DNA from 2 places in the Agrobacterium sp. 22-214-1 genome. Region 2 is predicted to be linked to the other one. Evidence: predicted binding sites of a transcription regulator. Region 2 holds the regulator's gene; the other holds the start of a gene.
What was found. Region 2 encodes PhoB, which activates phosphate uptake and scavenging genes when phosphate is short. Its sites were predicted from a motif close to TGTCATNNANCTGTCAT; they were not measured.
Positions count from the first base shown of each region.

Region 1: ugpB (sn-glycerol-3-phosphate ABC transporter substrate-binding protein UgpB) is a predicted target of PhoB. The motif match lies at 843-859, and genes of this name have one in related genera.

Region 1 covers NZ_JBNWCK010000008.1:202,919-219,017, reverse strand. The annotation lists gene ACQZ5G_RS22790 (CobW family GTP-binding protein) at 1-783, opposite strand, end outside; gene ugpB (sn-glycerol-3-phosphate ABC transporter substrate-binding protein UgpB) at 1,122-2,432, shown strand; gene ugpA (sn-glycerol-3-phosphate ABC transporter permease UgpA) at 2,502-3,383, shown strand; gene ugpE (sn-glycerol-3-phosphate ABC transporter permease UgpE) at 3,394-4,242, shown strand; gene ACQZ5G_RS22770 (sn-glycerol-3-phosphate import ATP-binding protein UgpC) at 4,242-5,303, shown strand; gene ACQZ5G_RS22765 (glyoxalase superfamily protein) at 5,376-5,819, opposite strand; gene ACQZ5G_RS22760 (OmpW/AlkL family protein) at 6,029-6,727, opposite strand; gene ACQZ5G_RS22755 (MFS transporter) at 7,040-8,335, opposite strand; gene ACQZ5G_RS22750 (MarR family winged helix-turn-helix transcriptional regulator) at 8,425-8,826, opposite strand; gene ACQZ5G_RS22745 (GNAT family N-acetyltransferase) at 8,974-9,543, opposite strand; gene odc2 (ornithine/lysine decarboxylase) at 9,853-10,986, opposite strand; gene ACQZ5G_RS22735 (LysR family transcriptional regulator) at 11,524-12,417, shown strand; gene ACQZ5G_RS22730 (substrate-binding domain-containing protein) at 12,474-13,427, opposite strand; gene ACQZ5G_RS22725 (ABC transporter permease) at 13,500-14,501, opposite strand; gene ACQZ5G_RS22720 (sugar ABC transporter ATP-binding protein) at 14,552-16,075, opposite strand.
Region 2 covers NZ_JBNWCK010000001.1:1,588,710-1,604,808, forward strand. The annotation lists gene ACQZ5G_RS08005 (GcrA family cell cycle regulator) at 1-401, shown strand, start outside; gene phoB (phosphate regulon transcriptional regulator PhoB) at 783-1,466, opposite strand; gene phoU (phosphate signaling complex protein PhoU) at 1,497-2,222, opposite strand; gene pstB (phosphate ABC transporter ATP-binding protein PstB) at 2,319-3,134, opposite strand; gene pstA (phosphate ABC transporter permease PstA) at 3,149-4,471, opposite strand; gene pstC (phosphate ABC transporter permease subunit PstC) at 4,468-5,952, opposite strand; gene ACQZ5G_RS08035 (substrate-binding domain-containing protein) at 6,216-7,250, opposite strand; gene phoR (phosphate regulon sensor histidine kinase PhoR) at 7,446-8,717, opposite strand; gene ppk2 (polyphosphate kinase 2) at 8,952-9,833, shown strand; gene ACQZ5G_RS08050 (hypothetical protein) at 9,883-11,028, opposite strand; gene ACQZ5G_RS08055 (NAD(P)H-dependent flavin oxidoreductase) at 11,284-12,246, shown strand; tRNA gene ACQZ5G_RS08060 (tRNA-Thr) at 12,383-12,458, shown strand; gene ACQZ5G_RS08065 (hypothetical protein) at 12,474-13,064, opposite strand; gene ACQZ5G_RS08070 (DUF2188 domain-containing protein) at 13,095-13,343, opposite strand; gene ACQZ5G_RS08075 (hypothetical protein) at 13,483-13,719, shown strand; gene ACQZ5G_RS08080 (helix-turn-helix domain-containing protein) at 13,853-14,179, shown strand; gene ACQZ5G_RS08085 (YqaE/Pmp3 family membrane protein) at 14,526-14,684, shown strand; gene ACQZ5G_RS08090 (DUF982 domain-containing protein) at 15,002-15,244, shown strand; gene ACQZ5G_RS08095 (PRC-barrel domain-containing protein) at 15,340-15,732, opposite strand; gene ACQZ5G_RS08100 (helix-turn-helix transcriptional regulator) at 15,861-16,099, opposite strand, start outside.

The DNA of each region.
Region 1 (16,099 bases), on a different contig from region 2:
GCCATGGCGGTTGATATCGTGCTGGTGGGCGGCATGAAGGCTCAGCCTGTCGGCCGCAAGCCACCCCGGCGCATCCTCCGGCTTGCCGCGCAGCGAATAATCCGAGGCTGCAAATAACGACATCAGATCGAAGTCGGCGGCATTGCGGTCATGAAACGAGGCCGCAGGATTGAGATCGGCGAGGCTTTCCCGGTCCACGGCTGCGGCATCGGCAAGATCGGTTTTCGTCAGAACGATATGGTCGGCAAAGGCCAGCTGTTTCCAGCCTTCGATAAAGCTGTCGAGCATCGCCGGACCAGAGACAACGTCGAAAGCCGTGACCACGCCTGAAAGGTGGAAATGCCGGGCCACGATGTGATCGCGCAGGCCAAGCGCCGGCGTGCCGCCGGCGATCAGGCTGTTGATGATCGGCGCGGGATCGGCAAGGCCGGTGGTTTCGATGACGACCCGCGATACTTCCGGCATCATCCCTTCCAGAAAGGCCTGATGCAGCTCGTAAAGCGAGGTGCGGATATCGCTGGTGGCCGTACAGCAGATGCAGCCCGTCGTCGTTCTGAAATATCGTTCAGAACCCGTTCGCACCAGACCGTGATCGATGGGCACCGAGCCGAATTCATTGACGATGACCGCGGCATCGCGCATTGACGGCTCAGTCAGAAGCGCGTTCAGCAACGTCGTCTTGCCCGCTCCCAGAAAACCGGTCAGCAGGGTAACCGGCACCGTGCGGACAGGTGGCGCGACGGCCGAATCGTCCCTGGAATCGACCACCTTTTTCCGCTTCATTCCGAACACATCCGCACCTTCGACATCCATAAATTCGCCGCACCATAATACGTAATGTAATAACATATCAATGACGATTATTGGATTTCCGGCGGGAGCTGATCCCGCGCCGGCATGCCCCTAACAGCCGGGCGCATGAAAAAACCATGGAACGAAGGAAATGGAATAATAAATCCGTTTCCTTCACTTTCGTTTTAATCGTTCCACGTTCTCTTGCATTTTCGTTAGAGTTCGCTTTTAATCAGATCGCTAGTACAGAAAAGATCGCCCGCAGCCGGATCGAGGAGGAACGACTGCAATAAGGGGCTGTATCTTTTACTGTTTTCATAACGGGAGGAATGACCTTGAAAAAACTCAGCTACCGCCTCGCCGCGGCATCCGCGCTTTCGTTTTTTGTCACATCGAATGCATATGCAGTAACGGACATTCAGTGGTGGCACGCCATGACCGGCGCCAACAACGAGGTCGTGGATACGCTTGCCAAAGAATTCAACGATAGCCAGAAAGAATACAAGATCACGCCCGTCTTCAAGGGCACCTATCCGGAAACGCTGAATGCCGGTATCGCGGCGTTCCGCGCCAAGCAGCCGCCGGCGATCATTCAGGTCTTCGACGCCGGTTCGGGCGTGATGATGGGTGCTGCCGGCGCCATCAAGCCGGTGGCGGATGTGCTAAAGGAAGGCGGCTACACTTTCAACAAGGCCGATTATCTGGCCGGCATCGTGGCCTATTATTCCAAGCCTGACGGCACCATGCTGTCCTTCCCTTACAATTCGTCCTCGCCGATCCTCTATTACAACAAGGATGTCTTCCAGAAGGCCGGCCTCGACGCCGCCAACCCGCCGAAGACCTGGCCGGAAGTTTTCGAAGCCGCCAAGAAGATCAAGACCAGCGGTGCGGCCCAATGCGGTTTCACCTCCACCTGGCTCACCTGGATTCAGACCGAAAACTTCGCCGCCTGGAACAACGTCTCCTATGGCAGCAATGAAAACGGCCTTGGCGGCACGGATGTGAAGCTTGCGGTCAATGCACCGCTCTTCGTCGAGCATTTCCAGGCCATTGCCGATCTCGCGAAGGACGGCACCTTCCGTTATGGCGGCCGCACCTCGGAAGCCAAGCAGCTGTTCATGTCCGGCGAATGCGGCATCCTGACCGAATCTTCCGGCGGCCTTGGCGATATCGTCAAGACCGGCATGAATTACGGCATCGGCCAGCTTCCCTATTATGAGGGCCATGGTCCGCAGAACACCATTCCCGGCGGCGCCAGCCTCTGGGTCTTCGGCGGCAAGAGCGACGCCGAATATAAGGGCGTGGCCGAGTTCTTCCACTTCCTCTCCCAGACCAAGATTCAGGCACGCCTGCATCAGGTCTCCGGCTATATGCCCGTGACCATCGCGGCCTATGAGGAAACCAAGAAATCCGGCTTCTATGACAAGAACCCCGCCCGTGAAACGCCGCTGCTGCAGATGATGGGCAAGCCGCCGACAGAAAACTCCAAGGGCGTGCGTCTCGTGAACCTGCCGCAGGTGCGTGACATCATGAATGAGGAGTTCGAGGCGATGCTGGCCGGCAAGCAGGACGCGAAAGCGGCACTCGACAAGATCGTAGAGCGCGGCGATGCGGCCATCAAACAGGCTGCCGGCAACTAAACGATCCCCTGCCCCGCCCGCATCCTCAAAAGGGTGTGGGCGGCATTCCCATCTCATCAGGAGATCGCCGTGCAAAGCGTCGTATTCCCCAACAAGATCCTGCCCTATCTGCTGGTCGCGCCGCAGATCATCCTCACGGTGATCTTTTTCTTCTGGCCGGCAAGCCAGGCGCTTTACCAGTCGACCATGCGCGAGGACGCCTTCGGGCTGAACAGCAATTTCGTCGGGCTGGCGAATTTTTCCGCCGTGCTCTCAGACGAAAGCTATCTGAACTCGCTGCAGGTCACCGTCATCTTCAGCATCCTGACCGCGCTCGTCTCCATGGGGCTGGCGCTGCTTCTGGCGACGGCGGCGGACCGCGTGGTGCGCGGCAAGGGCTTTTACCGCACCATGATGATCATGCCCTATGCCGTCGCCCCTGCGGTGGCCGGCATGTTGTGGCTCTTCATGTTCAACCCGGCCATGGGCACCTTCTCCTACATTCTGCGCCGCAACGGCATCATGTGGGACCCGCTGCTCCACGGCGATCAGGCCATGCTGCTCGTCGTCGCGGCGGCTGCGTGGAAGCAGATCAGCTACAATTTCCTGTTTTTTGTCGCAGGCTTGCAGGCAATTCCTAAATCATTGCTGGAAGCGGCCTCCATCGATGGTGCGCGCGGTTCGCGGCGCTTCTGGACCATCGTTTTCCCGCTGCTTGCGCCGACAACCTTCTTCCTTCTGGTCGTCAACACGGTCTACGCCTTCTTCGATACCTTCGGCATCATCCATGCCGTCACGGGCGGCGGCCCCGCCAAGGCGACGGAAACGCTGGTCTACAAGGTCTATAATGATGGTTTCGTGAACCTCAATCTCGGCTCTTCCGCCGCGCAATCCGTGATCCTGATGGTGATCGTCATCGCGCTCACCGCCTTCCAGTTCCGCTTCGTCGAGAAGCGCGTGCATTACGGCTGAGGATTTCACAATGATTGAAAATCGCCCGGTCGCCCGCGTGATCGCCCATCTGATGCTGGTTCTTGGCATCATCATCGTGGCCTTCCCGATCTATTACACCTTCGTCGCCTCCTCCATGACGTCGACGGATATTATCCGCCCGCCCATGTCGCTTTTGCCCGGCGACCATCTCGGTGAAAACTATACCGACGCTATGGTCGGCGGTGTCGAAAGAGTGGTGGGCGTCAGCCTCGAGCGGCTGCTGTTCAACAGCTTCGTCGTGGCGCTCGCCATCGCCATCGGCAAGATCGTCATCTCGTTCCTGTCGGCCTTCGCCATCGTCTTCTTCCGCTTTCCCTTCCGCATGGGCTTTTTCTGGATGATCTTCATCACGCTCATGCTGCCGGTGGAAGTGCGTATTCTGCCCACCTACAAGGTTATCGTCGATCTTGGGTTGATCGACACCTACGCGGGACTGACGCTGCCGCTGATGGCGTCGGCCACGGCAACCTTCCTGTTCCGGCAGTTCTTCCTGACCATTCCCGGCGAGCTGGTCGAGGCGGCACGCATCGACAATGCAGGGCCGTTCCGCTTCATGCGGGATATTCTGCTGCCGCTGTCGAGAACCAATATCGCCGCCCTTTTCGTGATCCTGTTCATCTATGGCTGGACCCAGTATCTCTGGCCGCTGCTCGTGACCAACGACGCCAAGATGAACACGATCATCATCGGCCTCAAGCGCATGGTGGATTTCACCGACGCTTCGACGCCCTGGAATTATGTGATGGTGACGGCGATCCTCGCCATCATCCCCCCGATTATCGTTGTGGTGCTGATGCAGCGCTGGTTCGTCAAAGGTTTGGTGGAGACCGAAAAGTAATGGCAAAAATTGCGCTGAAAGACGTCCGCAAGGTTTATGGCGGCAATGTCGAGGCCATCAAGGGCGTATCGATGGACATCGCCGACGGCGAAATGATCGTGCTCGTCGGCCCCTCCGGCTGCGGAAAATCCACCCTGCTGCGCATGATCGCCGGGCTGGAAGGCATTTCGGGCGGCCAGATCGTCATCGGCGACCGCGTCGTCAACGATCTCGAACCCTCCGACCGCGACATCGCCATGGTGTTCCAGAACTATGCGCTTTATCCGCATATGACGGTGCGCCAGAACCTTGCCTATGGCCTGAAGAACCGCAACACGCCGAAGGAGGAGATCGAACGGCGCATCACCGAGGCGGCCAAGGCGCTGGAGATCGAACAGTTCCTGGAGCGCAAGCCGCGCCAGCTTTCCGGCGGCCAGCGCCAGCGCGTGGCCATGGGCCGCGCCATCGTGCGCAAACCGGCAGCCTTCCTGTTCGACGAGCCGCTCTCCAACCTCGATGCCAAACTGCGCGTGCAGATGCGTGTCGAAATCCGCCGCCTGCAACGCTCGCTCGCCACCACCAGCGTCTACGTGACCCATGACCAGATGGAGGCTATGACGCTGGCCGACCGACTGGTGGTGTTGAATGCCGGCCGCATCGAGCAGATGGGCACGCCGATCGAGCTTTACGAAAAACCCGCGACCACCTTTGTCGCCACCTTTATCGGCTCGCCCTCCATGAACCTGCTGAGCCATGGCGCGACATCGGCAAATGGCTCTTCCGGCTGGTCGGTGCAGGGAACCGCGGCATTGCCGCAGGGCGTCGCCACGCTCGGCATCCGCCCCGAAGACATTACCCTTGCCGATGAAGCCCCCGCAGACGCCGCCTTCACCGGCACCGTGCAGGTGGATGCCGTTGAACTGGTGGGGGCGGAGAGCTACGTGCACGGCTCCTTCGCCGACGGCACAACAATCGTCTTCCGCGTCCACGGCCGCTCTCAGCTTCGCATCGGCGAAACGCTGAAGATTGCCGCCCAGGCGAAGGATTTTCACCTGTTCGATGCGGCGGGAAAGAGAAACTAAGCCTGCCGCCGAAAAAGGGACACCCGCCACTCGGCGGGTGCTCGCACTATTGCAAGAATCTCCGGCAGCTCTTTACCAGACGAGCTCCACCTGCGGCCGACCGTTGGAGGTTTTCTCCACCGTGCGGCCGGACGTATCGACGTTGCAATGAACGCGCTGCCGGAACGCGGAAAAGCTTTCGAAAGTCACCACATCCACGGGATCGTCGAGATGCAGGGTCAACCGGTAGCGTTCGGGATCGCCGCCGAGCGCCTGCACGCCCAGAACGGAGGCCACGAAGGGTTGGCCGAGGTAAAAACCTTCCACTCTTGAACCCAGAAGATAGGGGTTGAAGGCGGGGCGGTTGCCGGCCGATGCGTGGAGGGTGTTCCAGTCGCGGAAGCCATATTGCGCGGCGATGAGTTCCAGCGCCTTCGAATGGGTGATTACCTGCCCCTCACCTTCAAGGGCGGCGCGCAGGCGTTTTGCCTGTTCTTTCAGCCCCTCAAGTGCGGGAAGCGGTTTGGACACGTTCATAACGGTTCTCCAACATGCGCATGCCGACTATTCCGAAGGGGGTCCGCGTTGCCATCGACGACATGCAAAACATGGGATGACCGTTATTGAAGAAAGAGCTTCACCAGGGGCGCAAGCGCCTGCGGACGGCCGGGGCTCTTATGCCCGTGGCCGTCCCTATAGCCCAGAAAGCACCGCCCGTCAAAGGCGGCGCTTAACCGATCCCGCAATCAGAAGCGATAGGTGATACCCGCGCCGATCAGCCACGGATCGAGCTTCGCCTTGCCGCTGATCGGCGTGCCGCCGAGTTCCGCCGTCCAGTCGGTCTTGAGGAAGATCTTCTTCACGTCGAAGTTCACGCCCCAATGCTCGTCCAGCATATAGTCGAAACCGACCTGCACGGCTGCACCGACCTTGTTCTTGACATCGAGATTGCTGAAACCGGGCTTTTCCGTCTGGTCATAGAACAGCGAATAGTTCACGCCCGCGCCGATATAGGGCTTGAAAGCACCGAAATCGGTGAAGTGATATTGCAGCGTCAATGTCGGCGGCAGCAGCCACGTCTTGCCGACCGGCGTGCCGGCCAGCACACCCTCGCCATTGATCTTGGCATAGGTGGTGCCGAGGATAAGCTCTGCGGCGAAGTTTTCGGTGAAGAAATAGCTGATGTCGAGTTCCGGGATCACGGTGTCCGAATAGGACAGGCCCGCTCCCGGCAAACCGTCGACGCTGCCGCTGTCATGGGTGATGACGCCGAGACCGCGCACGCGCAGCATCCACGGGCTTGCCGCCGCAATCGCCTCTTCGGCGGTGGGGGCCGGCGCTGCCTGGGCCAGATCGGCAGCCATCGCATCGGCGGATACCAGCATGGCCGTGACACCAACTGCGACACTGGCAAGCAAGGCGGTTTTTTTGTTTCCGTTCGTCATTCCATCTCTCTCCTATAGCGCACCGCAGCCGGGCAAGTCCCCGGAACCGGCTGATGACGGCGGGCTTTCGCGAATCTTCGCCTGCCGCAACCGCTTGGGGCCACTATGACGAAGGGAGGGGCGGGCCGATTGAGATGGATCAAAGCGGAACGCCGATCATGGATCGGAACGATTAACCGGCAAGCATTGTGACAATTACGCAACAAGTGCCGTCCAGCGATCGTGGAGCTCGTGCAGAACGCGCCCGGCAGATGCCGGAAAAATACGAAAAAGGCCTGCAAATGCAGGCCTCCTTCCAGTGCATCACCTCTATCACGCGGCCTGCGGCGTCAGTGTTGCGGAGCCCGGCTTGCGCAAAAGCAGAACCGAGACGGCCGCGATCATGCACATCAGACCGGCAATCTGCAGCGCGGGCATATAGGTATCGAAGTCGCTCTTGAAGAAACCGGCGCCAAAGGCGGCGGTGGCGGCTCCCAGCTGGTGGCCCGCAAACACCCAGCCGAAAACGAGACCGGCCTTTTCGCGCCCGAAATTCTCGGCAGCGAGCTTCACCGTCGGCGGCACGGTCGCCACCCAGTCCAGACCGTAAAAGACGGCGAAGACCGAAAGCTCCACGAAGCTGAACCCCGAGAATGAGAGATAAAGCAGGGACAGCCCGCGCAGACCGTAGAACCAGAACAGCAGGAAACGATTGTCGAACCGGTCGGAAAGCCACCCGGCGAAGATGGTGCCGAAGAAATCGAAAATGCCGATCACCGCCAGCGTGCCTGCCGCCGTCACCGCAGCCATGCCGAAATCGCCGCAGATCGAAATCCAGTGTGTCTGGATGAGACCGTTGGTCGAAAGCCCGCAGACAAAGAAGGTGCCGAAAAGCACCCAGAAGACGGGGTTGCCCGATACGCTCTTCAGGGTCACCAGCGGTGATACCAGTGTGGCGAGAAGATTGTGATCCTGCTTGACCGGCTTTGCCACCGCTGTCTCGCCATAGGCCGGCAGGCCGACATCGGCAGGATGATCACGCATCAAAAGCAGGACGAGAACCATGGCGGTGGCGATCACGGCAACGGACAGGGTCAAGGCGGTTCGCCAGCCATAGGCTTCCGTCACCGCCGCCAGCAGCGGCAGGAAAACCAGCTGACCGGTAGCGTTGCTCGCCGTCATGAGGCCGATCACCAGTCCGCGGCGCTTGGAAAACCAGCGTGTCGCCACGGTGGCGCCCAACACCAGCGCGGTCATGCCCGTGCCGACGCCGATCACCACACCCCAAAGCAGCAGCAATTGCCATACCTCGGTCATGAAGAAGGAGGCGACAATGCCGCCCATGATCAGGGCAAGCGCGGTGGAAACCACCTGCCGGACGCCGAAATGATTCATGAAGGCAGCGGCAAAAGGCCCGAGCAGGCCAAAAAGCACCAGCCTGACGGCCATTGCGGAGGAAATATCGGCGATATCCCAGCCAAATTCCTGATGCAGCGGCTGGATCATCACCCCCGCGGACCCCATGGCACCGGCGGTGGCCAGCATGGTCAAAAAGGTGGTTGCGGCAACGAGCCAGCCATAATGCAGATTTCTGCCGGCCATCCAGCTGGCGAGGCGTGTGGAGAGCATGTTCAAATTCCCTTTCCAGCGGCCGCGGCCGATATTATACGGGTATATACCCTGTATTGCGGGCAGATACCCGCTTATGTCCCCAAAAATCACAGGGCTGCGAGCAGTTCCTGCAATTGTGCTGTCTTCTCAGGCCCAAGCCGGGCCTCGATTTCATCCTGCACCCCATCCCAGAGCGGCGCGCCCGCTTTCAGGATCGCGTGGCCTTCCTTCGTCACGGTCAGCATCGCTTCCCGCTGATCCTCGCCGTGACCGATGGCCACCAGACCCATGCGAGCCAGCACCTTGGCGTTGCGGCCGACGGTGGAACGATCCAGTTCCACCCGGGCGGCCAGATCGGTCAACGAAACCGGCGCCGTGCGGTTGATGTTCCGCAACAGGCTGAACTGACCGATATTCACGCCAAGCGGCGCCAAGGCCTCGTCATAATAGGACGAAACCTTGCGGGATGCTTTGCGCAACAGGATGCAATGGCAACTATCGTTTGGCATTTGTCTCGGGTATATACCCGTAAATTTCTGTGCGCAAGAGGCGCCCCGAGAAATTATCGGCGAGCAACGGCCGGCCCCATGGCCATAGAGCAGAAACAATAAACCCCGGCTTTGGGCCGGGGTTTGATATCAGCAGCGAGGCCAGTCTCAGGCCGAGAGCCTGCGGCCGCTTGCCACCAGCAGGCCGGCAGCGCCTTCAAGCCAGCCGGATTTCAGTTCCAGCGCCAGGAAACGGCTGCGCTCGAACGGGCCGGGCATGATGAGGTGCTGGGCCTTGTCGGCGAAAAAGCCGAAGCGCTCGTAATAAGGTGCATCGCCCACCAGAAGAACCGCGCCGTGGCCGCGTTTGGTGGCTTCGGCAATGGCGGCGCGCATCAGCGCCGAGCCGATGCCTTTGCCCTCATGGGCGGCATCGACGGCCAGCGGGCCGAGCAGCAGGGCTTCGACGGCGCGACCTTCTCGGGAGATGCCAGCCTCGACGTTCCACAGGCGCACCGTGCCGATGACATGGCCGTCCTCATCGCGGGCGACGAGCGCCAGGCCTTCGGCCGGAACGCGACCGGCGCGCAGCTTTTCGGAAGACTTGCGGCGGCGGCCGGCGCCCATGGCGCGGTCCAGCAGGTTCTCACGGGCGACGACATCGCCCGGATTTTCCTGATCGACATGAAATGTCTGCGGCGTGAAAAATGCCCGTACCGAATTCAAAAGAGCGGCCATCCTTGGCCTCCCGTCACACTACCGCCCACACGCGGCCCTTGATGAAAAATTGGTGGAGCCGTTCCGGCCCGCCGACACGCTTTCCTCGGCTGGAAGAGGTGCAGCAAGCAGGGATTTGCGCATCAGCACAATCGGCAAAGCCGGAACGGAAGCTTGGTCGAGACGCCGCCCTGCTCAGCGGATGGCGCTCGGACTTTTAAGGAGCATCGGATTTTCCGAAAACCGCGTAACGCTTTTCGGTTCGATGCTTCAGATCATTTTGTCACATTTCCGGGCGGAAAACCGGGGGCCACTTTTCCTGGAAATGCTTTAGATGACGTAGGCCTTCAGCGGCTCGAAACCGTTGAACGCGACCGCCGAATAGGTGGTCGTGTAAGCGCCCGTGCCTTCGATCAGAACTTCGTCGCCGATGGTCAGCGAGACCGGCAGCGGATACATGTTCTTTTCATACAGCACGTCGGCGCTGTCGCAGGTCGGGCCGGCCAGAACACAGGGCTCCATCTCGTCCTGATCGCGCTCGGTGCGGATCGGGTAACGGATAGCCTCGTCCATCGTCTCGGCGAGACCGCCGAACTTGCCGATGTCGAGGAACACCCAGCGGTGGTTGTCATTGTCGGACTTGCGCGACACGAGAACGACTTCCGCCTTGATGACGCCGGCATTGCCGACCATGCCGCGGCCCGGCTCGATGATCGTCTTCGGGATCTGGTTGCCGAAGTGCTTGCGCAGCGCCGTGTCGATCGCCTGGCCGTATTCTTCGGCAGCCGGAACGTCGCGCAGGTACTTGGTCGGGAAACCACCGCCCATGTTGACCATCTGCAGGTGGATGCCCTGCTTGGCGAGCGAAGCGAAGACGCGCTTGGCATCGGCCAGCGCCGCATCCCATGCGTCGAGATTCATCATCTGCGAACCGACATGGAAGGACACGCCATAGGACTCGAGGCCGAGCTGGTGTGCATAGACCAGAACGTCGACAGCCATCTGCGGCACGCAACCGAACTTGCGCGACAGCGGCCATTCGGCGCCTTCGCCATCCGTCAGCACGCGGCAGAAGACGCGCGCGCCGGGAGCGGCACGGGCAACCTTCTCGACTTCCTCATGGCTGTCCACGGCGAAGAGATCGATGCCGAGCGCATGGGCGCGTGCAACATCGCGTTCCTTCTTGATGGTGTTGCCGAAGGAGATACGGTCAGCCGTCGCACCGGCATCGAGCGCCATCTGGATTTCAGCCACGGAGGCGCAATCGAAGTTGGAGCCGAGCGAAGCGAGCAGCTTCAGGATTTCGGGAGCCGGGTTTGCCTTGACGGCGTAATAGATGGCGCTGTTCGGCAGGGAATGCCGGAAAGCGTTGAAATTGTCGCGCACGACGTCGAGATCAACCACGAGGCAAGGGCCTTCGGGACGTCGGGTCTTGATGAAGTCGAGAATGCGTGCAGTCGTCATCGATGTATTCCCTGTTAAACCGGCTCCGGAAAAATCCGGAGGACAAAGGACGCTCGAGATATGCATTCGAATCAGCCGGTGGAGGCGCAGAATCGATAGCATACGCTCAAGGCGCGAATGTGAACGATGCCCTGCCAGAGCATCATTCGGCTTTGTCTGCCATGGATTGGAGGGAATGACCCGACCGCACTTCAGGCAATGATGGTGTGCCTCTTTAGTACCCCGGCTGATGGAAAGCCGGCAGAGAACCAGAAAGGCCCGCACCGTCGTTGCTTCGTATGTCCTCGCATTTTCCGGTTGGCCGGAATAGCGACTGGAGGGGTTAGTTCCAGGTACCTTACCTAAATCCTCACCACATCGAGGAATCGGCGGACACACATGGGCACGTGCGACTTTGGGCAGCACGGGAAATAAGAATATTCGCAGTCATAATCAAGAGGATTTTTTCACCAAAGAGCGGATTTTTTCGGCAGTGAATTAAGGGTTGAACAGTCCGCCCTCGCCGTTCAATTATATGGAACGAACTGGAGGATTTTCATGGACACGCTCACCCGCATCCGCGCCTTTATCGATGTCGTCGAAGCGGAGGGTTTTTCCGCCGCGGCGCGCAAGACGGGGCGTTCCAAGGCGCTTCTGTCCAAATATGTGCGGGAACTGGAGGACGATCTCGGCGCGCTGCTCCTCAACCGCACCACCCGGCAGTTCTCTCTGACGGAAGCCGGGCACACCTATTACCGCACCGCTTCCGATATTTTGAAGGAGATCGATAACCTTGCCGATCTGGTGCGCGAAAAGAATGCCGATCTGAAGGGCAAGCTCAGGATTTCGGTTCCCCGCACCTTCATCGATGCCGATGTCGGCCAGAGCCTGATCGATTTCGCCAAGGAAAATCCGGAACTATCGCTGGAAATCGTCGCGGAAGACCGATTCGTCGACCTGATCGAGGAGGGTTTCGATCTTGCGGTTCGGATAACCCGGCTGGAGGATTCCGGTCTCATCGCCCGCAAGCTTTCCGATTTCCGGGTCTATGCGGTGGCGACGGCGGATTTCGTGGCGCAACACGGGCCGCTTGACGGGCCGCAGGACTTCTCCCGCGTTCCCTTCATCATCGACACCAATACGCGGTTTCACAATACGGTACGGTACCTGGAGCCGGATGGCGGTTCGAACTCCGTCACCATCAGCGGACCGATCGAGGTCAACAGCCCGCAGGCCACGCTGCGCGCCGCCCGCGCCGGGCTCGGCATTGCCATGGTGCCGGATTTCATCGCCAGACCCTATATCCAGTCCGGCGAGCTGGTGACGCTGTTCGACGATTATATTTCCAAGGACAGGGGTATCTATGCGGTCTATCCGCATCGCCGCTACCTGCCGGCCAAGGTGCGCAGCTTCGTGGATTATCTCTCGGCCTGGTTCAGGAAGAACGGGTGAGCCACGAAATGAAACGCCCGCCTTGCGGCGGGCGTCGGTGTTAGCGGAAAATCAGATCAGAACGGCGAATCCGGGAAGTAGAACTGCTCGGCATTGTCCTTGGTGATGAGCGTCGCATCGAGGATATATTCACCCGCGACCGGCACCTGATCGTAGAAATGCCCGGCTGTCAGCTGCATGGCGGTCGCCACCATTGCCGGCGGGTAGAGCACGTCGACCGGCACTAGCTTGTCGCCGTCCATGACCTTCTTGATCATGTCCTTGGAACCGGCGCCCGCGACGATATACTGGATATCGGTGCGTTTCGCCTGCTGGATGGCTTCCAGCACGCCGATAGCCATGTCGTCATCCTGACACCAGACCACGTCGATCTTCTTGTACTTGGTCAGATAGTCCTGCATCACGCGGAAGGCGTCGTCGCGGTTCCAGTTGCCGTACTGGCGGTCGAGAACCTTGACGCTGGAACCGGCGATGCCCTTGTCGAAACCGTCCTGACGCTGCTGATCGATCGGGATCGGCAGACCACGAATGACCACGACTTCGGCGTCAGGCGTGGTCTTCTTGATGTATTCGCCGGCCACCTGGCCAAGTGCGGGGTTGTTGCCGGCAACGTAGAGATCGCGGATCGAATTGTCGTTGACGCTCGGCGCGCGGTCGACCAGCGCGACGAAGGTGCCCTTGTCCTTGATCTCCTTGATGGCGTTGACCAGCGGATCGGGATCGGACGGCAACACGACCAGCGCATCGAGCCCCTGCACGGCAAGGTCCTGCAGCGCATTGGCCTGATTGGCGGCGTCCGGCGACGTCTTGACGATGACGTTGAGCCCCGGATGTTCCTGCATCAAAAGCTTCGCCACACGCTCGGCATGGTAGACGACGCCCGCCGTCCAGCCATGGTCCGCCGCTGGAATGGAAACGCCGATGGTGACCTTCTTGTCCTGCGCATGCGCTGAAGCGGCAAGCACCGTGGCCAGCGCGGCAAAGGCCACGCCGATGAATTTACTACGCATAGTCTCTTTCCTCCCAAGACCGGGGCGTTCCTCCTTCGACCGCGCCTGCCCCACATGGCGCGGCGTGATACGTCACCTGCGGCTGAGCGAACGCTGCACCAGCATGGCGATGATGATGATGGCCCCCTGAATGGCGCCGATCAGATATTCGCTGACGAAGTTCGACAGGATCATGATGTTGCCGACGATCTCCAGAATGAAGGCGCCGCAGATCGTCCCCCAGATGCGCCCTACCCCGCCCCTCAGCGCCGTGCCGCCGACGACGACGGCGGTGATGGCCTGCAACTCCCACAACATGCCTGTCGTGGCCGAAGTGGAGGCAAGACGCGGCACGTAAAGCAGCACCGCAACGGCGACGCAGAGCCCCTGCACCACATAAGCGATGGTGCGCACCCGCGCGACCGAGATGCCGGAATAACGCGCCACATCCTCGCTCGACCCTACTGCGGTCAGATGCCGCCCGTAACGGGTGCGGTAAAGCACGAAGGCGGCTATTGCCGCAGTGACGAAGATGACGATGACCGGCACCGGCACGCCAAGGACATTGCCGAAATAGACCGGACGATAAAGCGTCTGGATTTCCGGATTACGCAGCGTGATCGCGCCGCCCTGCGACAGCCATGTGGTCAAGCCGCGATAAATGCCCATGGTGCCGAGCGTGGCGATGAAGGGTTCGATACGGCCGACGGTGGTGATGAGGCCGTTCGTCAGCCCGCAGGCAGCCCCGATGGCGAGCGCCAGCGCCATGGCGGTGAGCAGCATCAAAAGCGGACTGGCGATGACGCCGCTATTCATGAACAGGATCATCAGGCTGGCGACGAAAGCCACCATCGCGCCAACCGAAAGATCGAGCCCGCCCGATGTGATGACGTAAGTTGCGCCGAGCGCGATGATGGCGATGAAGGCGCTGCGGGTGATGACGTTCAGGAGATTGTCGATGCCGATGAAATTGGGATTGGCGATGGTGCCGAGAACCAGCAGCAGGGCCAGCGCCACGAAAGGCGCGACGGCGCGCAGATCCCAGTCCTTCGAGGTCTTCGGCGTTTTGCCGTTGTCAAATGCGGCCTCAGTCATGTTTCCCCTCAGTCTCTTTTATCAGGCCATGTTTCCCGGCACACGGGCGCTCAGGCGGGTTCCTGCGTATGAACGCCCGTCGCCAGCGCCACGATGTCGTTTTCGGTCATGCGCTCACCCGTCACCTCGCCGACGATCCGGCCCGAACGCATCACCAGAATACGGTCGCAGATGCCGATCAGCTCCGGCATTTCCGAGGAAACGACGATGATCGAGCGCCCCTCATCCGCGAGCCTGGCGATGAAGCGGTAAATCTGTTCCTTGGTGCCTATATCGATGCCGCGCGTCGGTTCGTCGATGATGACGATGGACGGATCGATGAGCATCATCTTGGCCAGCAGCAGCTTCTGCTGGTTGCCGCCGGAAAGCTGGCCCGCCAGCAGATCCTTGCGGCCGGTGCGGATATCGAAATCCCGGACCGCATCATCGAGCGCCGCCGTTTCCCGGCGGGTATCGATCTGAAACAGCCGGCTGAATTTCTTCAGCGAAGCAAGCGTGAGATTGACACGCAAATCCTTGGTAAGCAGCAGGCCCTTGCCCTTGCGATCCTCGCTCAGATAAACGATGCCGGCCTTCTGGCTGTCTTCCGCCTTTGCGAAATGCACCGGCCTGCCGTGATGACTCACCGTTCCCCGACCGGCGCGCAGGCCGAGTATTCCTTCCATGAGCTCCGTTCTGCCCGCGCCGACCAAGCCGGCAAAACCGAGGATTTCGCCCCTGCGCAGGCTGAAACCGGCATCCTGAGCATAACCCGGAACAGTAAAATGCTCCACCTGCAGAACCGGCTCGTGCTCGCCGCCGGCGGTGCGGTCCGGATAAAGCTTGGCGACATCACGCCCCACCATCAGCCGCGCCATATCGGCAGGCTCCAGCGCCGATGCCGGATGGGAGGCGACCAGCCTGCCGTCTCGCAGAACCGTCACCCGGTCGGCGATCTCCTTCACCTCCGGCAGACGATGCGAAATGTAGAGCACGGCCACGCCCTTTGCCCGGATGTCCCTGATGACATTCAGCAGCGCATCCGTTTCGATGGGCGTAAGGCTCGCCGTCGGTTCATCGAAAATGACCACACGATGCGGCACCAACAGAACGCGGGCGATCTGCACCAGCTGCCGCTGGGCAATCGACAGGCTGCCGACAATGGCGTCCGGATCGATCGTACCGCCGAGATCGGCGATTGCCTTGCGGGCGCCGGCGCGCATGGCGCGGTCGTCCACCATGGCACCCCGGCGCATTTCGCGGCCGAGATAAATGTTCTGCGCCACCGTCAAATCCGGGGCCAGCAATATTTCCTGATGCACGAGAACGATGCCGCGATGTTCGGCATCCACCGGACCGCTCAGCGTAACGGCTTCGCCATCGAGGCGGATTTCGCCGCCCGACGGCTTTTCATTGCCAGCCAGCAGCTTCATCAGCGTCGACTTGCCGGCGCCGTTCTCGCCAATGATCGCGTGGACCTCACCGGCCCGCACCGTGATCTCGATGTCCTTGAGAACCTGTACCGGCCCGAAAGACTTGGACAGCCCAACCGTCCGGATAAGGGCGTGGTCTGGAGATTCGTCAGCAAAAGCCATGTGCCGTCACCGGAATCCGGTGTG
Region 2 (16,099 bases):
TGCCGGGACGCGTGAAGGCCGGCGGCCCGGTTACCTCGGCGCGTTCCGCGCCCAAGCGCACCGCTGCCCCTGCCCCGCGCGCGACGAATTTCGCGACCCGCGTCAGCGCAGCACCTGCACGCGCCTTGAACCGCTCGAGCGCGGCAACGGCGCTGCACGAGGAGATCGATATCGAGACCGCCGAAGTTCTCGATTACGTTCCCTCCAAAAATGTCGTTACGCCGATTTCCCGCCGCCTGACGCTGACGGAACTGACGGAGCGCACCTGCAAGTGGCCGGTCGGCGATCCGCTGAAGGATGATTTCCATTTCTGCGGTTGTGAAGCACTGGAATCTTCGCCCTATTGCAAGTTCCATGCAAAGCTTGCCTACCAGCCGGTAAGCGAGCGTCGCAAGGCTTGAGTGTTGCGGCACGCATTCGACACTCAAAAACTACGGGCCTTCGGGCCCGTTTTTTTATGGCGGAATCCAAAGTGGTTCAGACGCGGAGCCCGCGTTGTTTAAGAGGCGCTCCCAATCCCTGTTCTTGCGCATTCTCCGGATGTAAAACCGCGATGGGCCCTTGCGGCAAATGCTCTGAATTCGTCGGCGACGTGCCGCGCCCTTCCTACTGTCAGGTTTCACCGCGCAATCCGGCTTTCAGCAGACCGTCTGTCACCTTCAAAAGAACGAGGATACGCGTTTGCGGAAGGTTCAAAATCGAAAGGCCCGACACCGTTCCGGTCTCGGGCCTTCTGATTTTTGGAGAATTTATCCCAAGTGAAACCATCGGTTTCGGTTTTCTCAGGCTTCCATTGAATATCCGGCGCCGCGCACGGTGCGGATGACATCCTGCATATGCGAAAAATTGAGCGCCTTGCGCAGACGTCCGACATGCACGTCGACGGTGCGCTCATCCACATAGATATCGTGACCCCAGACGCCATCCAGCAACTGCGAGCGGGAAAACACCCGGCCGGGAGAGGTCATCAGGAATTCCAGCAAGCGGAATTCCGTCGGGCCGAGGCGCACTTCGCGGCTCTTGCGGTGAACGCGATGGGTCTCACGATCCAGTTCGATATCCCCGCATTTCAGCACCGAAGACAGAACCTCGGGGCGGGCGCGGCGCAGCATCGCCTTGACGCGGGCCATGAGTTCCGGCGTCGAGAACGGCTTGACGACATAATCGTCGGCGCCGGTGGCGAGACCGCGAACCCGTTCGCTTTCTTCGCCGCGCGCCGTCAGCATGATGATGGGCAGGCGCTCGGTTTCCGGCCGCATCCTGAGCCGACGGCACAGTTCGATACCGGAAACGCCGGGAAGCATCCAATCCAGGATAAGGAGGTCCGGAATACGTTCCTGCAGCCTGATTTCTGCCTCGTCTCCACGGGATATCGTGTCGACGTCATATCCCTCAGCCTCGAGATTGTAACGAAGCAGGACGCTCAGCGCTTCCTCGTCTTCCACAACTGCAATCTTGGGCACCATATACTAACTCCGCAAGCCGCTGCCTGTCTGTTACTCGGTCACCGAACCGAGGGTGTTGGAACTGTCGTCCTTCGGACGCTCGCCTTCCGGCTGGCTGCCGGTGGTCATGTAATAGATCGTCTCGGCGATATTGGTGGCGTGATCGCCGATACGCTCGATATTCTTGGCGCAGAACAGAAGATGCGTGCAGGTGGTAATGTTGCGCGGATCTTCCATCATGTAGGTCAGAAGCTCACGGAAGAGCGACGTATACATGGCGTCGATTTCCTCGTCGCGCTCGCGGATGGCATTGGCCTTCTCGGCGGAACGCGTGGAATAGACGTCCAGCACTTCCTTGAGCTGTACCAGCGCCAGTTCCGACAGGTGCTCTATGCCGCGGGCGAGCTTACGCGGCACGCCGGTGCCGGCAACGGCGATGACGCGCTTGGCGGTGTTCTTGCCAAGGTCGCCGACGCGCTCAAGGTCAGCTGCAATACGCAGGGTGCCGATGATCTCGCGAAGGTCTGCCGCCATCGGCTGGCGTTTGGCGATGGTGACGATGGCCTTGTCGCCGATCTCGCGCTCGGCGTGGTCGAGGATCGCATCGTCGGAAATGACCTTCTGGGCGAGCGCGGCATCGGAATTGACGAGCGCACGCACGGCGTCGGCGCACATCTGCTCCGCAAGACCGCCCATTTCGGCGATGCGGCGCGTCAGAAACTTCAATTCATCGTCATAAACGGAAACGATGTGAGAATGGGTCGTTGTCTGTGTCATGGTCTAGTCCTCCGGCTTGGCCTGCATGCGCGTACCCGGAAGCGGGCACGGCAGAAGCACCAGTCTTGTACGGTTTCGATAAAGCGCCGGCCGGGATCAGCCGAAGCGGCCCATGATGTAATCCTGCGTGCGCTGGTCATCCGGATTGGTGAACATCTTGTCGGTTTCGTTTTCCTCGACAAGATGACCAAGATGGAACATGGCCGTGCGCTGGGAAACACGCGCCGCCTGCTGCATGGAGTGCGTGACGATGACGATGGTGTAATTGGTGCGCAGCTCGTGGATCAATTCTTCGACCTTTGCGGTCGCAATCGGGTCGAGAGCCGAGCAGGGCTCGTCCATCAGGATCACTTCCGGGCTGACGGCAACGGCGCGTGCGATGCACAGACGCTGCTGCTGACCGCCGGAAAGACCGGTGCCGGATTCGTGCAGACGATCCTTAACCTCGTTCCAGAGACCCGCCTTCTGCAGGCTCTGCTCGACGATCTGGTCCATATCCGCCTTGTTGCGGGCGAGACCATGGATGCGCGGACCGTAGGAAATGTTTTCGTAGATCGACTTCGGGAAGGGGTTCGGCTTCTGGAACACCATGCCGACGCGGGCGCGCAATTCCACGACGTCAATCGCCTGATCGTAGATATCGTCGGTGTCGAGCGTGATCTTGCCGGTGACCCGGCAACCGTCAATCGTGTCGTTCATACGGTTCAGGGTACGCAGGAAGGTGGATTTGCCGCAGCCGGACGGGCCGATAAGCGCGGTCACCGTATTTTCCCGAACGTTGAGATTCACGTCGTAAAGCGCGCGCTTTTCGCCGTAATAAACCGAAACGTCCTTGCCGATCATCTTGTATGAGACTTCATTCATTTTCTTGTCCAGCGCCTTTTCAACTGCTGCTTCCGACAACATGTTCATTGCTCAAGCTCCTTCTACCAGCGCCGTTCGAAGCGGCGACGCAACAGGATTGCGCCAACATTCATGACGATGAGGAACAGAAGCAGGATGATGATAGCGCCGGATGTCCTTTCGACAAAGGCGCGCTCGGCTTCGTTCGCCCACATGTAAATCTGCACCGGCAGGGCCGTGGACGGATCCATCGGCGTTGTCGGATAATTCGCAACGAATGCCACCATGCCGATCAGGAGCAGCGGCGCCGTTTCGCCCAGCGCGTGGGCGAGACCGATGATGGTGCCGGTCAGAATGCCGGGCATGGCGAGCGGCAGCACATGGTGGAAGATCGTCTGCATCTTGGAAGCGCCGAGGCCGAGGGCGGCGGCGCGGATAGACGGCGGCACGGCCTTCAGGGCAGCGCGCGTCGCGATGATGATCGTCGGCAGGGTCATCAGCGTCAGGACGAGACCGCCGACCAGCGAGGCCGAGCGCGGAAAGCCCATGAAGTTGATGAAAACCGAGAGTCCGAGCAGACCGTAAACGATAGAGGGAACGGCCGCGAGATTGTTGATATTCACCTCGATAAGATCCGTCAGACGGTTCTTCGGGGCGAATTCCTCGAGATAGATGGAGGCCGCGACGCCGATCGGCAATGACAGCACCAGCACGATCAGCATCATGTAGAAGGAGCCGATCAGCGCCACGCCGACACCCGCCGCTTCCGGACGGCTCGACGCGCCGTTGACGAAGATGCCGGTATTGAAATGTTTGCCGAGCTGGCCGCTTTCGGCGAGCTGGTTCATCCAGCCGAGCTGCTGGTTCGAGATACGGCGATTGGCTTCATCCGCCGTCAGGTCGACTTGGCCCTTGAAGGCGCTGTCGACGTCGCCCGACGCCAGCAGCGTGACGGTGCGCGTGGTGCCGATAACGGCGGGATCGGCAACGACGATGTCGCGAAGCTGCGTGCGCACGCTGTCGGAAATCAGGAGATTGACGGCGCGAAGGCCGGCGCGGTCCGTCGGCGCAACACCCAGGACCTTGGCGACCGCATCGCGGGCGATGACGGGATAATTGGCCGTCATCAGCTTAGTGGGATTTGTGGCGCGCTCATTTTTCGGATCGATGATCTGTTCCGAAAACTCAACTGGAACGGTGATCATCGTCTGCTGGAAAGCGGTGTAACCCTTGGAAACCACCGAGAAAAGCAGCAGGAAGAGGAAGATGAGGCCGAAGGAAATCGCTGCCATGCCGTAGGCACGGAAGCGGCGTTCGGCGGCATAGCGGCGCTTGATGCCGATATCACGGCGCGTGGCCTTGTTGACGGCGCTCGCGCCGGCTGCGGGAGAAACGATGTCGGTCATTCATATTGCTCCCGGTATTTGCGCACGATGTAAAGCGCGTAGATATTCAGGCAAAGCGTGATGGCGAAAAGCGTGATGCCGAGTGCAAAGGCAACCAGCGTCTGCGGCGAGGTGAATTCAAGGTCGCCGGTGAGCTGGCTGACGATCTTGACCGTCACCGTGGTCATGGGTTCGAAGGGATTGAGCTGCAGACGGGCAGCAACACCGGCCGCAAGAACCACGATCATGGTTTCGCCGATGGCGCGCGACGCCGTCATCAGCACGGCGCCGACGATGCCCGGAAGAGCGGCCGGAATAATGACCCTCTTGATCGTCTCGGAACGCGTGGCGCCAAGACCGAGCGAACCGTCACGCAGCGAGCGCGGCACAGCGGTGATGATGTCATCCGACAGCGACGACACATAGGGGATCAGCATGATGCCCATGACGAAGCCGGCGGTGATGACGCTCTGCGCCTGGATGAAGTTGGCGTAGTTGCCCGTCGCCAGACCGTTGATCTGCGTGGAAATGTCTCTGAGGAAAGGACCGACCGTCGTGAGCGCGAAGAAGCCGTAGACGATGGTGGGAATGCCGGCGAGCACTTCAAGCAGCGGCTTTGCCATGGAGCGGAAGCGCGGCGAGGCATATTCCGCCATGTAGATCGCCGAAAAGAGACCGACCGGAACCGCAACCAGCATGGCGACCAGGCCGATATAAAGCGTGCCGGCGAGCAGCGGGATCAGGCCGAACTGGCCGGAGGAGTCGGTGGCGCCTGCCGCCGCAAAACGCGGATCCCAGACCGTTCCGAAGAAGAACTGGTGCGCCGGAACCATGGTGAAAAACTGGATCGCCTCCGTCAGCATGGAAAGGACGATGCCGATGGTCGTGAGGATGGCGATGGACGAGGCGACGAGCAGGGCCGCGAGAATGACTTTCTCGACCTGGTTGCGCGCCCGGAAACGCGGCGCGATTGCACGCAGCGCATAGGCGCCGCCGCCGAGCGCGGCCAGCAGCACAACGGCGATCATCGCGATACGGCTGGTGGAGGTCATGCTGTTGAGCGTGTGGGCGGCATCGACCATGAACCGCTCGGGATCGCCGGCGATTGCAACACCCTTCGATGCCAGAAGCGGCCGGACCGCAGCCGTATCGGCCTCGACCTGCGCGGTTTCCTCCGGCGTCAGCCGCTGGAGGCCACGGGCGATGGAGGTCACCATACCGTAGGTCAGGCTCTGCTGCGCTTCGGATTGCGCCCTGACATCCTCGGGGAAACTACCGCGCACGGCCGAGGTGACGAGCAATGGGCTGACAATGAGCCAGGCACAGAGAATGAACGCCGCGGGCAGCACCGCCCAGACGACCGCGTAGGAACCGTGATAACCGGCACGGGAATGCATGCTGGAGGGGCGGCCGCCAGACAGGGCGACGGCACGGCGGCTGCCGAGCAGATAGCTGCCGATGCCGATGAGCGCCAGTATCAGCAAAAGGATCGATGTGTTCATTAGAGTTCCCTCGGCGTGCCTCAAGAGCACGGTGCGATATCGGGCAAATCAAAAAGTCATCAAAACGAGACCGCTGGACCATCCCATGATGCCTGCCGCCTGACTGTAACATCGTCTGGCAAGCGTCAAGGTTGATACATCCTATCCATCTGTAATCCATCGACAATCATGTGGATGGCGATGGTTAGGAACTGTCAACCGCGGACGACGGCCCAAGCGAAGCCGAATGAGGGGCACGGCAAAGCCGCACCCCTCTTTCTTCATTACATCGTGGAGCCGGCCGAGAACTTCGAGCGGATTTCTTCGCGCTCTGCGTCCGGAGCAGCAACCAGGCCGTAGTTGGCGAGCGGGGAATCCGGGCCGATCATCTCGTCGGAAACGAAGAACTCGACATATTCCTTAAGGCCCGGGATAACGCCCAGGTGAGCCTTCTTCACGTAGAAGAACAGCGGGCGGGAAACCGGGTACTTGCCGCTGGCAACGGTTTCGGTGGACGGAACGACGCCCGAAACGGTCGCGACCTTCAGGCGGTCAGCGTTGTTTTCATAGAAAGCGAGGCCGAAAACGCCGAGGCCGGTCTTGTTGGCATCGATGCGGGCGAGCGTCTCAGTGTAATCGCCGTCGATGTCGACTGCAGCGCCGTCCTTACGGACTGCAACGCACTTGGCAGCAGCCTGCTTGGCATCGGTGATGAGCGTCTTGATGACGTCGGTCGCCTTGGCTTCCTTGCAGCCGTCAGCCATGATCTTCTCTTCGAAGACTTCGCGCGTGCCGTGCTTGGAACCCGGGATGTAAGCAGCGATTGCTACATCAGGCAGTTCCTTGTTGATTTCCGACCACTTCTTGTAAGGGTTGGCAACGAGCTTGCCGTCCTTGACGACTTCAGCGGCGAGCGCAAGGTACAGATCCTTCGGCTCGAGCTTGATGTCCTTGTTGGAAGAGTCCATTGCGAAGACGATACCGTCGTAACCGATCTTCACTTCCTGAACGTCGGCAACGCCAGCAGCCTTACAGGCAGCCAGTTCGTCGCTCTTGATCTTGCGCGAAGCGTTTGCAATGTCGATGGTGCCTTCGCCGACGCCCGAGCAGAACGCCTTCAGACCGCCGCCCGTGCCGCCGGACTCAACAACGGGAGCCTTGAAGTTCGGGAAGGTTTCGGCAAAGGTCTCGGCAACGATCTTGGCGTAAGGCAGAACCGTGGAGGAACCGGCAACCTGGATCTGGTCGCGAGCAGCGGCGGCGCCAGCGAAGGCGACAGAAGCCACCAGAGCTGCTGCGGAAAATTTAACGATGTTCATTTGTCTCTCCCGTCGTGGGCTTTGTTGTGGACGCAGCCGATAGCGACACTCGCTCTTAGCTTGCGCTCGGCGACCTTTTCTTAACCACCGTAGCCCCATCCTTTTATGTCACTTTGACGAAAGATTTGTGACAACCTAAATTATTGATTTTATTTATAAATATACGCGACATTAAAAGCAGATGCATATTTTATGTCAGAATCTCACAGTGAAGTCCGTGCCGCTACCCAATTCCGATTTAATGATGAGGCGGGCGCGGTGGCGGGTGAGGATGTGCTTGACGATGGCAAGTCCGAGACCCGTGCCCTTTTTCGAGCGGCTGTCGGCGACGCTGACACGATAAAAACGCTCCGTCAGGCGCGGCACATGTTCGGCGGGAATGCCCGGCCCCTTGTCGATGACGCTCACCTCCACCGGCTTGCCGGGTTCGGCGCGCAACCAGACATCCACGACCTTGCCTTCCTGGCCGTATTTGCAAGCATTTTCAACGAGGTTCTGGAATACCTGCACCAGCTCGTCGCGGTCCCCCTGCACCTCTGCCGGCCGGTCGGGCAGGTGCAGCGTGATGGTCACATCCAGCTCGTCGGCAAGCGGCAGCAGGGTATCGCGCACATGGCCGATGACGGGAACGAGATCGACCTTCTGGTCGGGCGCGATGTTGGCCCGCAATTCCAGCCGCGACAGCGACATGAGATCGTCCACCAGCCTGCTCATGCGGGTTGCCTGATCCAGCATGATGGCGAGGAAACGTTCCTGCGCCTTCGGATCGTTGCGCGCCGGCCCCTGCATGGTTTCGATGAAACCGCGCAGCGAGGCGAGCGGTGTGCGCAATTCATGGCTGGCATTGGCGACGAAGTCGCTGCGCATGCGGTCGATGCGGCGAAGCTCCGAGACGTCGCGGAACGACAGGATATAGAATGGCGGGCCTGCCCCCTCTCCCATATCCGCACGGGCGATGCGGACGATGAAGACCCGTTCGGAAGGGAAGCGCTCCGAATGTTCGACCTGGTTGGGCTGGCCGGTGGTAATGGTTTCGCGAATGACATCCAGGAGGCCGGGAGAGCGCAACCGGGCGGAAATATGCGCCCCGGCGGGCAACTGGCCGAAGGCGCGCTCGGCCGCGCCGTTCTGAAACAGCACGCTGGCGTTCCTGTCGAGAATGAAAACGGGGGTATCCAGAACCGCGAGGCCCGCCCTTACGCCGGAAATGACGCTTTCGCCGGGCACTTCTTGCTCATCTGCCTCCGCAGCCGGGCTCCCGTCCTTTGGGGGAGCCGCCGCCGGCCCCTCCCGGGCGGCGAGGATGGCAATGACGGCGCAAAGCCACAGGGCGGCGGGCATATAGGGCGTGTTGAGCTCGGCAACGGCCACGATGGCGAGCATGCTGACGATGAGAACGGGCAACCAGTTTCGACCGAGCTTCCTTCCCAAACGCCTTAACCCACCATCGCCTTCCATGACTGCCATTTCAGCCTGCTCTTTCCACTTTCATCTGACAGCGCATCGAAATCTCATAGGCCAGTTTCATGACAGAGATTCATCATCGCGCATTTTCCACAACGTATATGCGCAAAATCGACGCCGCAATCGCTGCCGCCGCCCGCACCCCGGTCAAGCGGTCCCGTTTCACTTGAATTCTGGCAATGGATGTGAACTCATTGGCGTCGAGTTGCCTTTACACAACAACAGCCGGAGGAAACCATGGGCGAAGAAACGAAGAAGCGGACGGTCGATATCACCATAGGCGGCAAACTGCGCAGCTTCGACATCGACGATCCGGTTCTTCCTGACTGGGTTGAGGAAAAGAAACTTTCCGCCGGCGATTTTCCCTACGACAAGAAGATGAAGCGGGAAGACTATGACACTGCCCTCGAGGCGCTGCAGGTGGAGCTGGTCAAGGTGCAGTTCTGGCTGCAGGCCACCGGCAAAAGGGTCATGGCGGTTTTCGAGGGCCGAGATGCGGCGGGCAAGGGCGGCGCGATCTTCGCGACCCGGGCCTATCTCAACCCCCGCTATGCCCGCGTGGTGGCGCTGACCAAACCGACGGAAACCGAACGTGGCCAATGGTATTTCCAGCGCTATATCTCACATTTTCCGACCGCCGGCGAATTCGTTCTCTTCGACCGCTCGTGGTATAACCGCGCCGGGGTAGAGCCGGTCATGGGTTTCTGCACGCCGGAGGAACACAAGCGCTTCCTCAAGGAAACGCCGCGTCTGGAAAAAATGCTGGTCCATGAGGACGTTCATCTTTTCAAATTCTGGCTCGACATCGGCCGCGAAACGCAGATCGAACGCTTTCATGACCGTCGCCACAGCCCGCTGAAATGCTGGAAGCTTTCGGATATGGACATAGCGGCGCTGACAAAATGGGACGACTACACGCAGAAGCGCGACGAAATGCTGGAAAAGACCCACACCGATGCCGCCCCCTGGACGGTGGTGCGCGCCAACGACAAGCGCCGCGCGCGGGTGAACCTCATCCGCCACATCCTTCTTGCGCTCGATTATGAAGGCAAGGACAAAAAGGCAATCGGCGAGATCGACGACAAGATTTTGGGATCTGGGCCGGATTTTCTCAAATAGGACCGGAAGACACTGACTGGCGCCTCCATTCGAGACGCCTGCCTTTCCCTTACTGGCCCGGCAGAATGCGCACGGAATAAAGATTGACCGGGCGGCCGCTGCCATCGATATCGCTGTTGATGAAGATCCTGCCCGGCGCATTGGGAGCGAGAGATCGCTCGAATGTCGTGTTCAGCAGCATGTCCGCGCGCTCGGCCGTGGCGGTGAAGCGGTGGCGGGAGCAATCGCCCAATGTCGCGAAATCGCAGGCGACGGACACCTGGGTCTGCCGGTCGCTGGAGGATTGCAGCGTGATCGAAATGGTCGAGGACTTGCCCGCCATATCCCGCATCACCTCCACCGGAACCTCGACGCTGACGGCGCCATCCTGCGAGACACTTCTCGAGGTTACCTTTATCGCCTTGCCAGCGGGTGTGGCGATGTTTTCGACATTGGCACGCGGGCCGGCCGAAACACCGGAACTGCCACGTTCCGCATTGAAGACTTCCACCCAGTCATCGGAAAAACCACGGCCGGCGGAAAGGCTCGGCGCGGGCTCCGTCCCGTTGAAATCCTCCGCCTGCACCTGCGCCGGCGGATTGGGCACGCTGGTATCGCGCTGCTCCGGCGAGAGCAGGAGGCCTGAGGAATAGACCCACCAGGCGCCGAAACCGATAAAGGCCAGAAGTGTCACGTAGATGAAAAGCCGGGCGAAAAGCCCGCGGCGCTTGCGGCGGCCAACCGCGCCTTCCGGCCGGAAGGCAAGTGAGGAGTCGCCTGCGCGGGAGCTTCTCTTCCGCGGCTTGCCATTGCGCTGCCCCGCACTCAGCGGCTCCGGAGCAGCGGCGGCGCCCGGCCGCACATCGCGCGTTTCGCCACGCAGCTCCGGCTTAACACCCATATCGCCGTGGTGGGGCGGCTGCGAAACGGGGTCGACCGAGTGATCTTCCTGCGCCGGACTTTCCGATGCGGGCGGGCGCAATTGCTGCTCCACCCTGTCCAGAAGCCGGTTGCGCTCTTCATTCTCGATCTGGTGGATCAGGCCTTCAAGCCGCTGGCGCTGCTGGGACACCACCTGCGGATCGTCTATGCCCTGCTTGCGCAGGCCCGCTTCCAGTGCCTGGCGGGAGGATTGGTAAATCCGTGCACGAACTTCGGCGTTCGATCTGTCCGATTTTTCCAGAGCATTTCTGATTGCCGTTTCCAGTCCGCTCACGACCGATCCTTGTTCTATTGCGCTTTGCAAAAAATATGCGGCGCTGCGCCATGGGTTCACGATTCGGTAACGGCTATACCGCCCCTCCGCAAGCATCGTTTGCGATAAAGACCGGATTGCCTTGGGGAAAATCAATTCATTGTGGCGCTACGAACGCAGATTCGAGAGGCGAATGCCACGCTGTTTTCGCTTTCAATCTGCTGCTGAACGCGATATTGATTTACGTGCGCGTAAACGTAATTCGTGGGAGGAGACATGCTACCGTCCGTGCTGAAAGACAATCTGCGTCTTCCGGTCATAGCATCACCGCTATTCATCATTTCACATCCGCAGCTGACGCTGGCGCAGTGCAAGGCCGGCGTCATCGGCGCTTTCCCGGCGCTCAATGCGCGGCCCGAAAGCCAGCTCGACGAGTGGCTGGCGATGATCACCGAGGAGCTTGACGCTCACAACCGGGCCAATCCCGAGCGCCCGGCGGCGCCCTTCGCGGTCAACCAGATCGTGCACATGTCCAACCGGCGGCTGGAGCACGATCTCGGCCTTTGCGTGAAATACAAGGTGCCGGTGGTGATTTCTTCGCTTGGCGCGGTACCGGAGGTCAATGCGGCCGTGCATTCCTATGGCGGCATCGTGCTGCATGACGTCATCAACGACCGCCATGCCCGCTCCGCCATTCGCAAGGGCGCGGATGGGCTGATCGCGGTGGCGACGGGTGCCGGCGGACATGCGGGCACGCTTTCGCCCTTCGCCCTCGTTCAGGAAATCCGCGAATGGTTCGACGGCCCGCTGCTGCTGGCCGGCGCCATCGCCAATGGCGGCTCCATTCTCGCGGCGCAGGCCATGGGCGCGGATATGGCCTATATCGGCTCCCCCTTCATCGCCACCGAGGAAGCGCGCGCTTCCGAAGGCTACAAGCAGGCGATTGTGGACGCGCAGGCGAAGGATATCGTCTATTCGAACTATTTCACGGGCGTACACGGAAACTACCTGAAAAGCTCGATCGTCGCCTCCGGCATGGATCCCGACAATCTGCCCGAAGCCGATCCTTCGAAAATGGACTTCGAAACGGTCTCCGGCGGCGCCAAGGCCTGGAAAGACATATGGGGCGCGGGGCAAGGCATCGGCGCCGTCAAGGCGGTGGAACCGGTGGCGGCACTCGTCGATCGTCTGGCAAATGAATATGAAACGGCCAAAAAGCGCATCTGCGGGAAAGGCTGACGTCTCCGGCAAACAATGGACAGGCAAAGCTTTTTGCGGAAATTTCAAAACCAGCACATTCAAGGCTTGAAATCCGTCAGCATTGCCTGTATCAGCCCGCCATGAAGCTGATCCGCAACAAACGGGTCACAATCGGGCCGCTTTAGCTCAGTTGGTAGAGCACGTCATTCGTAATGACGGGGTCACGTGTTCGAGTCACGTAAGCGGCACCATTCTCCTTAAAAGTTTCAAAGTATTCTAGCGAGTTCAGCCTCAATGGTGGCTATCTCATTTTCCAGAAGCCGCTCCGAGATGTTGGTTGGCGTCCTGTGAACCCTGCCAGCGAATGCGTCAAGAATTCCAAACTTCTCGTTTCCGAATCCTCGATAACCACGGCTCAACAATATGAGCCCCGCGCCTGCTTGGTCGCGATTGATGCGCACATCCTTAGCCGGATATACGGCGACAACCTGCTGCGCATTTTTAGCCTGATAAGAGATTTCCGGCTCGATATGCACTGAAAACGTCTTTTGAGGAGACCTCCAGACACCCCGGTTCGGCATAATTGCCTGACCCGGATGATCGGCAATCCACGCCGATACCCTTTCAAATACCTCCTTGTTTCTCTCAACGGAGTTTGTTGTGGAAGAAGCCTCTATATCCTTCAGCACGCGGTCCTTCGTCCGACCGTGCGCGCAGTGCTGAACAATGCCATCTCGCGAGGGCCTATAGAAGTCAAATCCGCCCGGTTTTGCATACCGTTCAAGGTCCCTGATCTTATCGCCGGTATTCAAGGTCAAGAGCTTCAAGAATGTTGCAAAATGCATGACTACGGGCATATGTTAAGACTCGCTGCAGTGACCTGACGCTCAATGCTCTCGATCGCGTGGCGGATTCGGATCGTTGCCGGGTGCGATTGTATCCTTACTGCGGATTTGTCCGCCGACGCCCTTTGTTGTGAGCTCACCACCTCCCTGATTTTGCAGCATTTCGCGAGCAGCTTTGATCGCTTCATTTTGCGTACGGTGCAGGCTGGAGGCTCGGCTTGCGTCGTTGCGCTCGTTCGCCCATGTCCCGTCAGGACGCTTATATACCATTCTATCTCTATCTTTGCTCATCGAAGTCTCCAAGCGATTGAACAGAGCAAGAACATAGCGTGATTCGGACAGAAATTGGAGTCGTGGCAATATTGGCAGCGCTGTCCCTACAACGCTAACCTCGAAGACGCTTCCTAACAGCCTTCCGCACGCGACGCCAATGGGTTTGCTCCGCTCCGTCGCTACGATGCCACGCGCGTTGGTGGTGGGCGAGCGCTGCCTCATCAGGATCGGAAAAATTTCGGATGATCTCATCAGCCACGCGGTCGATCTCGGCAATGGGGACCAGTCGCGGCTTAATGGAATCCGTCCAAATGATCCACATGACGAGGCCTATAAACATAGCTACTTGGATGCAGAAGAAAGCAACCAACAGCCAACTCAAGACATCAAATAGCAGCCAAATTGCCGACATCTAAGAACCAAAGCTCAAGTTTTTTACAATAAAGATGTTTTAGTTCTTTTTTTTAAGAATCCATAGTTCCTATCTATGGATTTGACAAGCTGTATGCCGTCCATCTTACGGACATATGGAACTTCAACACCTCTTCGGCGCAAACGTTCGCCATCACCGCAAAGCCAAGGGCTGGACGCTTGAGCGCCTAGCCGATGAAGTTGGTGTGACTCAGGAAACTATCGGAAAGATCGAGCGCGGCAAAGCTGCACCTCTTTTCGAGACCGCCGAGAAAATTGCAGTTGCTTTGGGCGTACCGGCCCCGGCCTTATTCGGTGCCGAAGTCGCGCCGGGCGATGGCGAACGGGCGCGATTCCTTACCGACATCAATCGGACTCTTTCGCGCATGAATGAAGACCAATTGGACCGCGCCGCCAAAATACTGAAGGCCTTCGTGGGGTAGTTCACGCAGAGAAACGGTGACGGCAGCCCCAGAGGCAACGAAGTCCCTCGCCGCCTACACCGGGGCTTAGAGGTGGCCCGATGCCTGTGGCAGGTTCCCGCGCATTGCCGCCACCCACACTCTGAAGGGCCTAAAGCGGCTACCGCCGAGGCGACCTAAACATCCAAAAGTCATAACCTCCATCAGAAGTGGAGATTTAATTCTGATATAAACGCAGCCTACCGAACCTCGCCCATAACCTTTAACTGTGCCTCGTCGTATTGCCTCCGATCGCCAGAACCTTTGAAACCAAACCGCCCACCACACGTTCTCCGGCAGGTCATAAACAACTGGAAAGCCTGTCATCGTGGACGTCATTCGTATCCTGATCGCCATCATCCTTCCGCCCGTCGGCGTGTTTCTTCAGGTCGGGCTCGGCCTGCATTTCTGGCTGAATATTCTCCTGACGCTGTGCGGTTATGTTCCCGGCATCATCCACGCGATCTGGGTGATCCTGCGGAGGTGATACACGCTCTCATCGGCGATGGGACGCCCGCAACATTTTAGTGCGTGATTAAATTCTCATTTGCTGCTGGAACCTCGTCTTCTCCCTCACGTTATGGTGATGACATCAGCGAAGGAGAAAATCATGAATCAGATCATCTACATCGTCGGCCTCGTCGTCATCGTTCTGGCGATCCTGTCGTTTTTCGGCTTCCGTTGATCCCCGTTGTCAATTCGATCGCTTGCGCATATCCTAAGCAGCAGTGACACACGACTGCGTTCATGGGTTGCTTCGCTGTCGGGTGTATTTCGGGATCGCGTTGCTCTGGGAGGTGCACGATGAAGAACGAGAGATGGACAGAGCCTGTCGAGGTCAATCTCGAGGCGAATGGCAAGAGTGTCATCGCCGGCCCCTTCGAAGCGTTGACATTATTGACCGAAGGCTGGCCCAAAATTGGCGGATTGAGCTTCGTGAGAGCGAGAAGCGCCTGCCGTGCCGCCCTTGACGGCCGTAAATCGCCCGAAGAAGCGCGCAAGTGCTTCACCGACGCGGTTTCCGAGATGCAGAAAAACCCGCATTGACGCACCCAAAAGAAAACGGCTCCTGAAAAGGAGCCGTTCTTTTATTTGCGACGCTTTCGGCGATCAAACGGCCGGAAGCGCTTTTTCCCTAGGCGTTACATCCAATAGGGTGCGACGCCGTAATAATCATACACCTTGCGGTCCTTGGCGTTCAGCAGGTCATTATCATCGAGATTGGCGAAGTGCGGCGCGTTTTCGATCTCTTCCTTGGTGAGATCGATGCGGTAGCCGTCAAGTTCTTCGTCGTAATGCAGCTTTTCCCAAGGCAGCGGATAATAGTCGTCGCCGATGCCGAGGAAGCCGCCAAAGCTCAAGACCGCATAGGCAACGCGCCCGCCGCGCTTTTCCAGAATGATGCGCTGGATCGAGCCGATATGCTTGCTGTCGGCGCCGTAAACACGGGTGCCTTCCACCTTGTCGCTGGCGATCAGGCTCGGCGTATCCTTGACATAGGGGTCCTGTCCGGCGCGGGGTTCCTGATGCATCATATGCCTTTCCTCCTTGATTTTCCTCGTTTGTGTCACGTCTGGTAAACCCCTCGACGGACAATTCGTTCCGCGGCGTTTCAGGCGCTTCGGCGGGAATTTTTTTGAAGGAGAATGGAACGAAAACGACTTTATTGGCGGATTTTCTGCCAGATGGAGGGAGAAACACCGACCATCTTGCGAAAGACACGGGAGAAATGCGCCTGATCCGAAAAACCGGCGGCAATGGCGATGTCGGTCAGCGCCATGTCGGTCCGCATCATCAGTTCCTTGACGCGATCGATGCGCGCCTGCATCTGCCATTGGTGGGGCGGCACGCCGGTGGAGGCCTTGAAGGCATGGCTGAAATGCGATTGCGAGAGGTTGGTGA